2 regions of the Luteibacter sp. 3190 genome follow, and region 2 is predicted to be linked to the other one. Evidence: predicted binding sites of a transcription regulator. Region 2 holds the regulator's gene; the other holds the start of a gene.
The links. Region 2 encodes HrcA, which represses chaperone genes, less so after heat shock. Its sites were predicted from a motif close to TTNGCACTCNNNNNNNNNGAGTGCNAA; they were not measured.
Positions count from the first base shown of each region.

Region 1: the regulator HrcA is predicted to act here: its motif matches at 3,010-3,036, upstream of J2X58_RS12155 (co-chaperone GroES).

Region 1 covers NZ_JAVDUO010000002.1:510,468-517,435, forward strand. The annotation lists gene J2X58_RS12145 (LTA synthase family protein) at 1-858, shown strand, start outside; gene groL (chaperonin GroEL) at 941-2,584, opposite strand; gene J2X58_RS12155 (co-chaperone GroES) at 2,668-2,961, opposite strand; gene cutA (divalent-cation tolerance protein CutA) at 3,160-3,483, shown strand; gene J2X58_RS12165 (protein-disulfide reductase DsbD) at 3,554-5,782, shown strand; gene J2X58_RS12170 (TlpA disulfide reductase family protein) at 5,779-6,312, shown strand; gene J2X58_RS12175 (DUF1415 domain-containing protein) at 6,324-6,902, shown strand.
Region 2 covers NZ_JAVDUO010000001.1:703,680-710,647, forward strand. The annotation lists gene J2X58_RS03345 (MASE1 domain-containing protein) at 1-286, opposite strand, end outside; gene J2X58_RS03350 (response regulator transcription factor) at 374-1,003, shown strand; gene recN (DNA repair protein RecN) at 1,116-2,786, opposite strand; gene hrcA (heat-inducible transcriptional repressor HrcA) at 2,922-3,980, shown strand; gene grpE (nucleotide exchange factor GrpE) at 4,068-4,601, shown strand; gene dnaK (molecular chaperone DnaK) at 4,731-6,656, shown strand; gene dnaJ (molecular chaperone DnaJ) at 6,784-6,968, shown strand, end outside.

The DNA of each region.
Region 1 (6,968 bases), on a different contig from region 2:
TACGAGACGATCGCCGTGCACGGCAACGACGCCGCGTTCTGGAACCGCACGACCGCCTTCCGGACGCTGGGCTTCGACCGCTTCGTTTCCCAGCCCGACTTCCCGAAGGGCTTCCGCCGGGACGGCGAATACATGGCGGACAGCGCGATGACCGACGAGATCATGGCGCAGCTGAAGGACTCGGGCCCGCCGCGGCTCGTCTTCGCGATCAGCATGGAAGCGCACGGCCCTTACGACAAGTCGATCAACATCGACGAAAAGGAGCGCGACGCGATCGACGTACCCGACAGGCTCAGCGCCAGCGCGAAGCTCCAGGTCCGCAATTACATCTACCACATGCGCCATGCCGACGCGGAACTGGGCCGTCTCGCGGAGCTGCTGAAGCAACGTGAGCGGCCGACGCTGCTGCTGTTCTACGGCGATCACCTTCCCGCACTCACCGAGGCGTTCGATACGCTCGGCTTCGTCGACGGCGGCGACATGCTGACCCAGACGGTGCCCTACCTCCTGATCGATGCGCATGCCGACGGTCCGGCGCCGACGCACGGCGATCTCGCCTCGTGGATGCTGCCGGGCCGACTGCTCGAGCAGGCCGGCGTGCACGACGACGCCTATTTCGCGCTGACGCAGGTGATGGCGCCCCGGCTCGCCACGCTGACCAACTCGCTCGGCGAGCAACCCGCCATCGAAGACCCGATGCTGAAGTACGCGGACATCTCGATGGGGAACATCGCGATGCTGCGCATGAAGCGGAAGCTGGATCCGCTCGTGGCGCAGTACATGACGGTCGGCGCGAGCACCGTCGCGCATCAGCCCGGCGACGAGGAAGCGCAGGCCGCCGCGGGCGCCGAGAACTGATCGACGTTGCCGCCCGTACAAAAAAAGGGCCTCGCTTGCGCGAGGCCCTTTTCGTTGAAGCGACTGCGTCGGGAAGCGGGACTTAGAAGTCCATGCCGCCCATGCCACCCATGCCGCCCGGGGCGCCATGGCCGTGGCCTTCGTCCTTCTTCGGCAGCTCGCTCACGGCCGCTTCGGTCGTGATGATCGAACCGGCCACCGAGGCGGCGAACTGCAGGGCCGAACGCGTGACCTTGGTCGGGTCCAGGATGCCGAACTCGATCATGTCGCCGAACTCGCCATTGGCGGCGTTGTAACCGAAGTTACCCGAGCCGTCCTTGACCTTGTTGACGATGACCGAAGCTTCGTCGCCGGCGTTCGTGACGATGGCGCGCAGCGGAGCTTCCAGCGTGCGACGGGTGATCGCGATGCCGAGGTCCTGGTCCGTGTTCTTGCCCTTGAGGCCTTCCAGAGCCTTGAGCGCACGGATCAGGGCGACGCCGCCGCCCGGGACCACGCCTTCCTCGACGGCCGCACGCGTGGCGTGCAGGGCGTCTTCGACGCGGGCCTTCTTTTCCTTCATCTCGACTTCCGTCGCGGCACCGACCTTGATCACGGCCACGCCACCGGCGAGCTTGGCGACGCGCTCCTGCAGCTTCTCGCGGTCGTAGTCGGACGAGGTCTCTTCGATCTGCGCCTTGATCTGACCGATGCGCGACTGGATGCGCTCGGCTTCGCCGGCACCGTCGATGATCGTGGTGTTTTCCTTGGTGATCACGACGCGCTTGGCGCGGCCCAGATCGTTGATCGTGGCCTTGTCGAGCTGCAGGCCCACTTCCTCGGAGATGACCACGCCGTTGGTGAGGATGGCGATGTCTTCCAGGATGGCCTTGCGACGATCGCCGAAGCCCGGCGCCTTGACGGCGGCGACCTTGACGATGCCACGGATCGTGTTGACGACGAGGGTCGCCAGGGCTTCGCCCTCGACTTCCTCGGCGACGATCAGCAGCGGCTTGGCGGCCTTGGCGACGGCCTCGAGCACCGGCAGGAGCTCACGGACGTTCGAGATCTTCTTGTCGTGGATGAGGATGAACGGGTCGTCCAGCTCGACCTGCTGCGACTGCTGGTTGTTGATGAAGTACGGCGAGAGGTAGCCGCGGTCGAACTGCATGCCTTCGACGACGTCGAGTTCGTTCTCGAGGCCCGAGCCTTCCTCGACCGTGATCACGCCTTCCTTGCCGACCTTGCCCATCGCGGTCGCGATGATGTCGCCGATGTTCGAATCGGAGTTGGCGGAGATCGTACCGACCTGCGCGATGGCCTTGTCGTCGGCCGTCGGCTTGGACAGGCTCTTCAGCTCGGCGACGGCGGCCGTGACGGCCTGGTCGATACCGCGCTTGAGGTCCATCGGGTTGATGCCGGCGGCGACGGCCTTGAGGCCTTCCTGGATGAACGCCTGGGCGAGGACGGTGGCCGTCGTGGTGCCGTCACCGGCCACGTCGGAGGTCTTCGAGGCGGCTTCCTTCACGATCTGGGCGCCGATGTTCTCGTACTTGTCGGCGAGTTCGATTTCCTTCGCGACCGAGACGCCGTCCTTGGTGACGGTCGGGGCGCCGAAGCTCTTCTCGAGCACGACGTTGCGGCCCTTCGGGCCGAGGGTGACCTTGACGGCATTGGCGAGGGTGTTGACACCCTTCAGCATGCGAGCGCGGACGTCTTCGCCGAAGCGGACTTCTTTAGCAGCCATAAAAATTCTTGCCTCGAAAATTCTTGAATAAGGATGAAAGGGCTATGGAGTCTTGCGACTCGCCATCCGAAGACGCTGAGGAATCAGCCTTCGAGAATCGCCACGATGTCGTCTTCCTTCAGGAAGACCAGCTCTTCGCCGTCGACCTTGATCTCCTGGCCGGCGTACTTGCCGAACAGGACCACGTCGCCTTCCTTCACACCCATCGGGCGCAGCTGGCCGCTGGCGAGCAGCAGACCGGTGCCGGCGGCGATGACCTTGCCGCGGGTCGGCTTCTCGGTCGCGCTGTCGGGGATGACGATGCCACCGGCCGAGACGCGCTCTTCTTCGAGACGCTTGACGATGACGCGATCGTGCAACGGGCGCAGTTTGCTCATGACTTCTCCAAGCATGTGTTTGACGGATAAGGAAATTCGTCCACCCTGTTAGCACTTGGCCAGGGTGAGTGCCAGAATTTTAGCCAGAAGCCGCCCTGGATCGGAAGGGCCTCGGGATGCGCGAGAGATGGCGCCTTGGGCCAACCGTTCAAGGTCCCGGGTTCAAAAAAGGTGCGACAGGTGTCCACAATGCGACGCATGTCCGAACCCGTCGCCATCCTCATCGCCTGCCCGCCCGGCGAACCCGCCGCCACCCTCGCCCGTGGCCTGGTCGAAGCCGGCCTCGCCGCCTGCGTGAACCACCTGCCCGGCGTGCGGTCCACCTACCGCTGGAAGGGCGAGATCGTCACCGAGTCCGAAGACCTGCTGCTGGTGAAGACGCTGCGCGAGGCGTTCCCGGCCGTCGAGGCCTGGGTCGTGGCGAACCATCCGTACGACGTGCCCGAGATCGTCGCGCTGCCGTTCGTGGAGGGCCACGCGCCTTACATGGCCTGGCTCGAAGCCAGCGTCGATGCAAGCTAATCAGGGTAGCGCCGGTCATAATGTCCGACGCCCATCGCGGTTCGTCACCGCACCGATCCACGGAGTCGCCATGACGTCGTTTGCCCGCTTCGCGCGGAACCTGATCGCCGGCCTCGGCCTGCTTGCCGCCCTGCCCGCGTTCGCGCAGGGCGAAGACGACCTGCTCCCCGTCACCCAGGCGTTCCGGCTGACGTCCGACGCGAGCCAGCCCGGCACCGTGAAGCTGCACTGGACGATCGCGCCCGACTATTACCTCTATCGCGGACGTATCAAGATCGTGGCGGCGGAACCCGCGGCCGTGAAGCTCGGCGAGCCGACCCTGCCCGACGGCCTGAAGAAACACGACGAGTACCTTGGCGACGTCGAGATCTACCACGGCGACATCGCCGCCACGGTGCCTTACACGCTCGTCGACGCCGCGACGAAGACCCTCGCGCTCGACGTCCAGTACCAGGGCTGCCACGAGGTCGAGCCGAAGATCTGCTATCCGCCGCACACCGAGCACCTGAAGCTCGCGATCGGCGGCCCGTCGACGATTCCCGCCGACACGCCCGTGGCGCCGGCCGCCAGCGCGGCCTCGCTGCTCGGCCCGCCCAAGGCCGTTCCCGGCACCGACGCCGAGCCGCTGCCGGCCGATCAGGCCTTCCGGTTCGAGGCGCTCGTGAAGGATCACGCCAGCCTCCTGCTGCGCTGGACGATGCCGAAGGACTACTACCTCTATCGCGACAAGACGGAGATCAAGGTGACCTCGCCGGCCGGCGTCGCCGCGGGCGAGCCCGACTGGCCGAGCGGCACGGCGCATCACGACGAACACTTCGGCGACACCATCGTCTACTACGACCAGGTGGAACTCCCGGTTCCGCTCACGGGCGCCGGCAACGCGAAGGACGTCGTGCTCGACGTCGCCTACCAGGGCTGCCTGGAGAACGGCGTCTGCTATCCCGTCATGAAGCGCCAGGTGAAGGTCGACCTGGCGGCGGGGACCGCGACGATCGGCGGCGGCAAGACCGACGATCAGGCGACCACGCCGGCCGAGGTCGCTCCGACGCCGCCGCCTCCCGGCCTCACGCCGGGCGGCGACGCTCCGGTCGGCATCCTCGCGGCCATCGGCCTCGCGCTGCTGGGCGGTCTCGTCCTCAACCTCATGCCCTGCGTGCTGCCGGTGCTCTCGCTCAAGGCGATCACGGTGCTCGAAAGCGGCGAGAGCCCCGCCGCCGCGCGCCGGCACGCGCTCTGGTACACGGCGGGCGTGCTCGTCGCGTTCGCCGCGCTCGGCCTGGTCATCGTGGGCATTCGCGCGGCCGGGCACGGCCTGCAGTGGGGCGCCCAGTTCCAGCAGCCCCTGGCCATCGGCCTGCTCGTCTACGTGATGCTGGCGGTCGGCCTGTCGATGTCCGGGGTGTTCGAGATCGGCGGCTCGCTCGGCAACCTCGGCGGTGGCCTGGCCTCGCGCTCGGGCCCGTCGGGGGACTTCTTCACCGGCGTGCTCGCGGTCGTGGTGGCGAGCCCCTGCACCGCGCCGTTCATGGGTTCCGCGATCGCATTCGCGTTCGCGGCCTCGTTACCCGTGGCCTTCCTGATCTTCCTGGCGCTCGGCCTGGGCCTGGCGCTGCCGTTTCTCCTGATGGGCTTCGTCCCCGCCGTCGCCCGCCTGCTCCCACGTCCGGGTCGCTGGATGGAGACCCTCAAGCAGGCGCTCGCCTTCCCGATGTACCTGACGGCCGTCTGGCTGCTCTGGGTGCTGACGAAGCAGCGCGGCGCGGATGCCGCCGCCCTCGTGCTCGGTGGCGGCGTGCTGCTGGCCATGGCCCTGTGGTGGTACGGCCGCAGCCGCGGCGGTCGCCCGCTCGCCTGGGTGTTCACCGGCGTGCTGGCGATCGGCGCCGCCGCCGCGCTGTGGACCGTGCACGGGCTACCTGCGGCCTCGGGCGCGACGGTCACGGCGCAGGACGGCTCCGTGCCGTATTCCCCCGCGAAGCTCGCCGAGCTGCGCGCCGCGGGCACCCCGGTGCTCGTCGACATGACGGCCGACTGGTGCATCACCTGCAAGGCCAACGAGAAGGCGGTGCTCGACACGGACGCCTTCAAGGCGCTGCTCAAGCGCACCGGCACGGTCTACATGAAGGGTGACTGGACCGACGTCAACGCGACCATCGCGGCGTTCCTGGAGCAGTACCACTCGGTCGGCGTGCCGCTGTACGTCGTGTATCCGAAGAACGGTGGCGACGGCCGCAAGCTGTCGACGGTGCTGACCTACGACGGCGTCGAGAAGGCGCTAGAGGCCGCCGCCCATCCATGACGCGGCGACCGACCGCCTGGATCGTCCTGCTCGCCATCGCGGCGGCGGCGACCGGCCTCTACCTCGAGCACCGGCGCGCGCATCCGCCGCCGCCCGCCGGCGTCACGGTCGCGGACGTCGGCGACCTGCCGCCGGACGCGACGTTCGTCAGCGTCGAGGGCAAGCCGCGCCTGCTCTCGGACTGGCGGGGCAAGCGCGTGCTGATCAACTTCTGGGCCACGTGGTGCGCGCCGTGCCGCCGCGAAATGCCGCTGCTGAGCGAGAACGCGGGACGCTACCGCGAACGCAACGTGGCGATCCTCGGCGTGGCCGAGGACTCCGCGAACGCGGTGCGTTCGTACCTCGCCGAACGTCCGGTCGACTACCCGATCGTGCTGGCGGACAACGACGCACCCGGCGGCTCGCTCTCCTTCGGCAACATGCGCCGCGTGTTGCCCTATAGCGTCCTGATCGGCGAGGACGGGCGTATCCTGCGGCGCAAGCTCGGCACCTTTAGCCAGGCGGAACTCGACGACTGGCTCGGACGATGAACGACGCACCCATGCAAACGCCCCCACCCTCCCAAGACGAGGCCATCGACGCCACCCGCACGTGGCTGGAACGCGCCGTCATCGGCCTCAACCTCTGCCCGTTCGCCAAGGCCGTGCAGCGCAAGGGACAGGTCCGCTATGTCGTCAGCGAGGCGACGCAGCCGCTGCAGCTGCACGAGGACCTCGTGCGGGAACTGGAACTCCTGCGCGACACCGATCCGGAAACCACGGACACCACGCTGCTGATCCACCCCTACGTCCTCGGCGATTTCCTCGACTTCAACGAGTTCCTCGAGGTGGCGGACGACACCGTCGCCGACCTCGACCTCGAAGGCGAGATCCAGGTCGCCAGCTTCCACCCCGACTTCCAGTTCGAGGGGACGGCGGCGGACGACATCACCAATTACACGAACCGCTCGCCCTTCCCGACCCTGCATCTCCTGCGCGAAGCCAGTATCGACCGAGCGGTGGCCGCCTTCCCTGACGCCTCGGCGATCTTCGAGACGAACATGCAGACGCTCGACAAGCTGGGGCACGAGGGGTGGAAGCGGCTGTTCGTACACGACAGCGACGACACGAGCGGCTTGTAGGAGCGCACCTGGGCGCGATGGGTGCTTGCGGCGAGCACCCCATCGCGCCCAGGTGCGCTCCTACAA
Region 2 (6,968 bases):
GCCAGAGGCAGGCGGCCACCATCAGCGGTTCCGGCGCGTCGCCGAGCACGAAACCCGCGCCGCCGATGGGAAGGCCGCTGCGCCATTCGCAGAACGCGCTGGCGAACATCTCGGCGCCGAGGATCCAGAACCAGTCCCGCGTGCGCATCAGCAGCAGGGCGCCGAAGCGAAGGCCGAAGGGCAGCACCCAGTAGGGCTGCTCGGTCGGCCAGAGCATCACCCATGCGAGCGCATAGGCGATGGCGAAGAGGGGGCCGGCGAAGCGGGAGGAGCCGAGTAAGCGCATTCCAGAATGTTACACGGCGCATGAGGCGGGCTGACGCATCGGGCGAGCCCATACGCACGCGTCGGGAGAGCCTGCTACATTCTGTCCATGCCAAGAATCGTCCTTGTAGATGACCACGCCATCGTTCGAGAGGGTTTCAAGCGGCTCATCGAGCTGGAACCGGATCTGGACGTCGTCGCCGAAGCCCGCAACGCCGACGAGGCGGTCGACGCGGTCACCCAGCACCGGCCGGATCTGGTCGCGGTGGATCTCTCGTTGCCCGACGGCAGCGGGCTGCCGTTGATCGAACATCTGGGCAGCATCGCGCCGGGCATGAAGATCGTCGTGCTGAGCATGCACGACGGCGAGCCTTACGTGTCCGAGGCCTTGCGTCGCGGCGCGCGCGGTTACGTGACCAAGGGCGTCGCGCCGGAGGAACTCGTGGCGGCCGTACGCTCGGTGCTCGGGGGCGACCAATACCTGAGTTCGGACCTGCGGGAGCGTCGTTCGGGTCGCACCACCGCCGACCTCGATCCGTTCAACCGGCTCACGGCACGCGAGCGCGAGGTGTTCCTGCTGCTGGCGGCCGGCCGCGCGCCGAAGCAGGTGGCTGCCGAACTCGGGATCGGGCAGAAGACGATCTACATCCACCGTGCGGCGGTGATGAACAAGCTCAACGCCGGGTCGGAGCTGGATCTGTACCGGATGGCGCAGGAGCGCGGCCTGATCCGCGCCTGACCACCATGTGGGAGCGGACCTGGCCGCGACCGCTCTTCGCCGAACGGAACAGGCCCTGAAGCGCTCCGCGAAAAGCTGGCGCGGCCGAGGCCGCTCCCACAAGGGAGGGGCTTCAGCCTTGCGCCTTGTCCAGCATCTTCTTCGCGTGCGCGCGGGTTTCCTTCGTGATTTCCACGCCGCCGAGCATGCGGCTGAGTTCGTCGCGGCGGCCGGCGGCGTCCAGCGAATGGATGCGGGTGCGGGTGGCTTCGCCGTCGCTTTCCTTGGCGACCTTCAGGTGCGAATGACCCTGCGCGGCGACCTGTGGCAGGTGCGTGACGCACAGCACCTGCACGCGCTCGCCGAGCGCCCGTAGTTTCTGGCCGACCACTTCGGCCACGGCGCCGCCGATGCCGGTGTCGACCTCGTCGAAGATCATGCAGCCGATGTTGTCGTTGCCCAGCGTGGCGACTTCGATCGCGAGGCTGATGCGGGCGAGTTCGCCGCCCGAAGCCACCTTGCGCAGCGGACGCGGAGGCTGGCCGGGGTTGGCGCTGACGAGAAGCTCGCAACGCTCGCGGCCTTGCGGATCCGGATCGTCGGCTTCGGCCGGTTCCAGCGAGACCTCCAGGCGGCCGCCGGCCATGCCGAGTTCGCCCATCAGCGCGGCGACGGCCGTGCCGAGGCGCGAGGCGGCGTCGCGGCGGGCGGTGGACAGGGCGGTGGCGGCGGCGTCCCACGCCGTGCGCAGGCGGTCGCGCTCGCGCCCGAGGCGTTCGAGCGCGTCGCCCGCGCCTTCGAGCTCGGCCAGGCGCCCGCGCAGTTCCTCGGCCTTCGCCGTCAGTTCCTCGATCGGCAGCCGGTAGCGGCGCGAGAGATCGTGCAGATGGGTGAGGTGGGTGTCGACCTCGGCGAGGCGCTCGGGGTCGAGTTCGACGTCCTGCGCGTAGCGGCTGAGGCCGTCGACCGCTTCGCCGACCTGGATCTGCGCGCTGTCGAGCAGTTCCAGCGTCGGGGCGAGCGTGGCGTCGAGCTCGGCCAGCCGCGAGAGCTCGGCGTGGGCGCGGAGCAGGGCGCGGCCGATGGCGAACTCGCTTTCGCCGTCGAGCATCTCGACCACGCCGTTCGCGCCCTCGGCCAGGCGGCCCGCGTTGGCGAGGCGGCGATGCTGCGTCTCGAGGTCTTCCAGTGCGGCGGGCGCGAGCGCCCAGCGGTCCAGTTCCTCGAGTTCGTGGCTGAGCAGGTCGATCTGGTGCTCGCGATCGTCGCCACCCGAGAGCGCGCGGATGCGCGACACGGCCTCGCGCCAGGCGCGCGCGGTCTCGCGCACGTCGGCGAGCAGAGCCTCGTTACCCGCGTAGGCGTCGAGCAGCGCCATCTGGTGCTGGCGCGAGAGCAGCGCCTGGTGTTCGTGCTGGCCGTGGATCTCGACGATCAGCGCCGCCAGCGCCGACATCTGCGCGAGGCTGGCCGGGCGCCCGTTGATCCAGCCGCGCGAGCTGCCTTCGGTGCGGATCACGCGGCGCAGCTGGCAGGTCTCGCCGTCGTCCAGTTCTTCCTGGCGCAGCCAGTCGAGCGCTTCGGGCAGGCCGGCGAGGTCGAATTCGGCGGCCAGCTCGGCGCGGTCGGAGCCCGAGCGGACCATGCCGCTGTCGGCGCGCGCGCCCGCGAGCAGCATCAGGGCGTCCACCAGCAGCGACTTGCCGGCGCCGGTCTCGCCGCTGACCACGGTGAGGCCCGGGCCGAAGGCCACCTCGGCTTCTTCGACGACGGCGAACTGGCGGACGTAGAGCGAGGTGAGCATGGGCACCGGTGGTGGCGGATGGAATCGCGCCGATTGTAGCGGCAGCGGCGTCGCAGAAGCCGAGACTTGCAAGCCGGAGCCCCAGACCTTATTGATAGCGCGCTGATCCGATCCCTCCACCACCCGCCCAGGCGCATGAATCCGTTCTCCGGTCACGACATCGATGCTCGCGCGCGCCGGCTGCTGCGGACCCTGATCTCCCAATACCTGTCCGACGGCGAACCCGTCGGCTCGCGCACGCTGGCGCGGTCCTCCGGCCTGGAAGTCAGCCCGGCGACCATCCGCAACATCATGGCCGACCTCGAGGACGCCGGGCTGGTCGCGTCGCCGCATACGTCGGCAGGCCGCATCCCGACGCCGCGCGGCCTCCGTCTCTTCGTCGACAGCCTGCTGGAACTGAAACCGCTGCCGCGCGACGAGATGGCCCGTCTGCAGGGCGGGCTGCCGCCGCACCAGACGACCACGCGCGACCTGCTCGGCAACGTCTCCAACCTGCTTTCGGCGATGACCCACTTCGCCGGCGTGGTCACCGTGCCGCGCCAGGGCGACTTCCCGCTGCGCCACATCGATTTCGTCTCGTTGCCCGACGCCCGCGTGCTGGTGATCCTGGTGTTCTCCGACAACCAGGTCCAGAACCGCGTAGTTCAGCTCGCCCGGCCGATCGACGCCAGCGAGCTCGAGCAGGCGGCCAACTACCTCAATGCGCAGTTCGCCGGCTTCCGCCTGGCGGACATCCGCGCCCACCTGGCCTCCGAACTGCGCGAGGCGGGTGGCGAGCTGAACCGCATGCTGGCGGCCGCCGTCGAACTGGCCACCGCCTCGTTCGCGAGCGATGACGCCGACGACGTCCTCGTCAGCGGGCAGACGAACCTGATGGGCTATTCCGAGCTGGCCGACATCGACCGGCTCCGCGACCTCTTCGACGCCTTCCAGCAGAAGCGCGACCTGCTCCAGCTGATGGAAATGTGCGTCAAGGCGCCCGGCGTGCGCCTGTTCATCGGCGAGGAGTCCGGTTTCTCCGCCCTCGACGGATGCAGCATCGTCACCGCCACCTACGGCACGAACGGCCGCATGCTCGGCGCGATCGGAGTTATTGGACCGACGCGTATGGCATATGAGCGGGTGATTCCGGTGGTCCAGGCCACGGCGGGATTGCTCAGCGACGCCTTGAATCGCGCCGCGGCGACCTCATAAACCGCCTCGGGAGGCGGGTTTAGTAATTTCCCGCGAATGTTCGGCCGCTCCATGGAGCGGGCCGGTAAGCTGACATTTGGAGTAAGCATGCAGAACAACGATCCCCACGTGCCGGATACGGCGCAGGACGGCGGCGCGGCCGAAGGCATGAATGCCGATCTCGACGCGCTCACCGCGAAGCTTGGCGCCCTCGAGTCCGAGCTCGCCAGCGCGCGCGAGACCGTGCTGCGCGAGCGGGCGGAGATCGAGAACCAGCGCCGTCGCCTCCAGCGCGACCTCGACCAGGCCCGTCGCTTCGCCAACGAGAAGCTGCTCGGCGAGCTGCTGCCGGTTTACGACGGCATCGCGCTCGGCCTGACCAACGAGTCGGCCGATGCGAAGACGCTGCGCGAAGGCCTGGAGCTGACGCTCAAGCAGCTGGAGAAGGTCACCCAGGGCAACGGCCTGAGCGTGGTCGATCCGCTGCACCAGCCGTTCAACCCGGAACACCACCAGGCGATCAGCTCGGTCGAGTCGAACGAGCACGCGCCGGGCACCGTGGTGGCCGTCGTCCAGAAGGGGTTCGTGCTCAACGATCGTCTGCTGCGTCCGGCGCTCGTCGCCGTGGTGCGCGACAACTGAACGAAGCCCCGCGCGTCGCGTGTTCCGCGCCGCCGGGGAGTCTCACAAGGTATTGAATCGATGGGGCCGGGCCCCACTTCACAAACAGTCGCGGCCGCGGGGGCCGCTTAGGAATACGGAGTAACTTCAATGGCCAAGATCATCGGCATCGACCTCGGTACGACCAACTCCTGCGTCGCAGTGATGGAAGGTACGACCGCGCGCGTCATCGAAAACGCGGAAGGCGATCGCACCACGCCGTCCATCGTCGCGTTCACCAAGGACAACGAGGTCCTGGTCGGTGCGCCGGCCAAGCGCCAGAGCGTCACCAATCCGAAGAACACCTTCTACGCGGTGAAGCGCCTCATCGGCCGCAAGTTCACCGACGCGGAAGTGCAGAAGGACATCAAGCTCGTCCCGTACGCCATCGTCGCGCATGAGAACGGCGACGCGTGGGTGCAGACGGCCGACGGCAAGAAGATGGCGCCGCAGGAGATCTCCTCGAAGGTGCTGATGAAGATGAAGAAGACGGCCGAGGATTTCCTCGGTGAGGCCGTCACCGAGGCGGTCATCACCGTCCCGGCATACTTCAACGACAGCCAGCGCCAGGCGACCAAGGACGCCGGCAAGATCGCCGGTCTCGACGTCAAGCGCATCATCAACGAGCCGACGGCGGCCGCGCTGGCCTACGGTCTCGACAAGACGGCCACGGGCGATCGCAAGATCGCGGTGTACGACCTCGGCGGCGGCACGTTCGACGTCTCGATCATCGAGATCGCCAACGTCGACGGCGAGAAGCAGTTCGAAGTGCTCTCGACCAACGGCAACACCTTCCTGGGTGGCGAAGACTTCGACAACCGCGTCATCGACTACCTCGTCGAAGAGTTCAAGAAGGAGCAGGGCATCGACCTGCGCCAGGACCAGCTCGCGCTGCAGCGTCTGAAGGACGCCGCCGAGCGCGCGAAGATCGAGCTGTCGTCGGCGCACCAGACGGACGTCAACCTGCCGTACGTGACGGCCGATGCCTCGGGTCCGAAGCACCTCAACATCAAGCTGACCCGCGCCAAGCTCGAGTCGCTGGTGGAAGACCTCGTCAAGGGCACGATCGAACCCTGCCGCACCGCGCTGAACGACGCCGGCCTGCGCGTGTCGGACATCAACGAGGTGATCCTCGTCGGTGGCCAGACCCGCATGCCGAAGGTGCAGGAAGCCGTGAAGGACTTCTTCGGCAAGGAAGCGCGCAAGGACGTCAACCCGGATGAAGCCGTCGCCGTCGGCGCCGCGATCCAGGGTGGCGTGCTGGGCGGTTCGGTCAAGGACGTCCTGCTCCTCGACGTGACCCCGCTGTCGCTCGGTATCGAGACGATGGGCGGCGTGATGACCAAGCTCATCGAGAAGAACACCACGGTGCCGACCAAGGCCTCGCAGGTCTTCTCCACGGCCGATGACAACCAGACCGCGGTCACCGTGCACGTGCTGCAGGGCGAGCGCGAGCGCGCCAACGCCAACAAGTCGCTCGGCAAGTTCGACCTGCAGGGCATCCGCCCGGCGCCGCGCGGCACGCCGCAGATCGAAGTGACCTTCGACATCGACGCCAACGGCATCCTGCACGTGTCGGCGAAGGACAAGGACACCGGCAAGGAACAGAAGATCGAGATCAAGGCCGGTTCGGGCCTCTCGGAAGACGAGATCCAGCGCATGGTCGCGGACGCCGAGGCGAATCGCGAGGAAGACAAGAAGTTCCACGACCTCGTGCAGGTGCGCAACCGTGGCGACCAGCTCGTCCACGCCACGCGTAGCCAGCTGAAGGAGCACGGCGGGAAGATCCCGGCCGATCAGCTCGCCACCATCGACGGCGCCGTTTCCGACCTGGAGAAGGCGCTGACGGGCGAGGACAAGGACGCCATCGAGTCGAAGATTGCGAACCTCGAGCAGGCGGCCCAGTCGCTCGCGGCGGCGGCCCAGTCGGGCGGCGCGCAGGACACCGCGCAGCAGTCGGCGCCGGGCGGCGGTTCGGCCCAGCCGGACGACGTGGTCGATGCCGAGTTCACCGAGGTCAAGGACGACCACAAGTAAGTCGTCCGATCAGCAACGAAGCGCCGCGGGTGGATGCCCGCGGCGCGTGGCCAACAGTTGACCGGACCGATCGCGCCGAGGGGTTTCCAGTCGGCGCGTTCGTCCGTCCAGGGAAAGCACACCCGCGATGAGCAAGCGCGACTACTACGAAGTCCTCGGTGTCGAACGCACCGTGACGGAGGGCGACCTCAAGAAGACCTTTCGTCGCGTCGCGATGAAGTACCACCCCGACCGCAATCCGGACGATCCGGAAGCGATCGACAAATTCAAGGAAGCCAAAGAGGCCTACGACGTGCTGTCCGATGCGCAGAA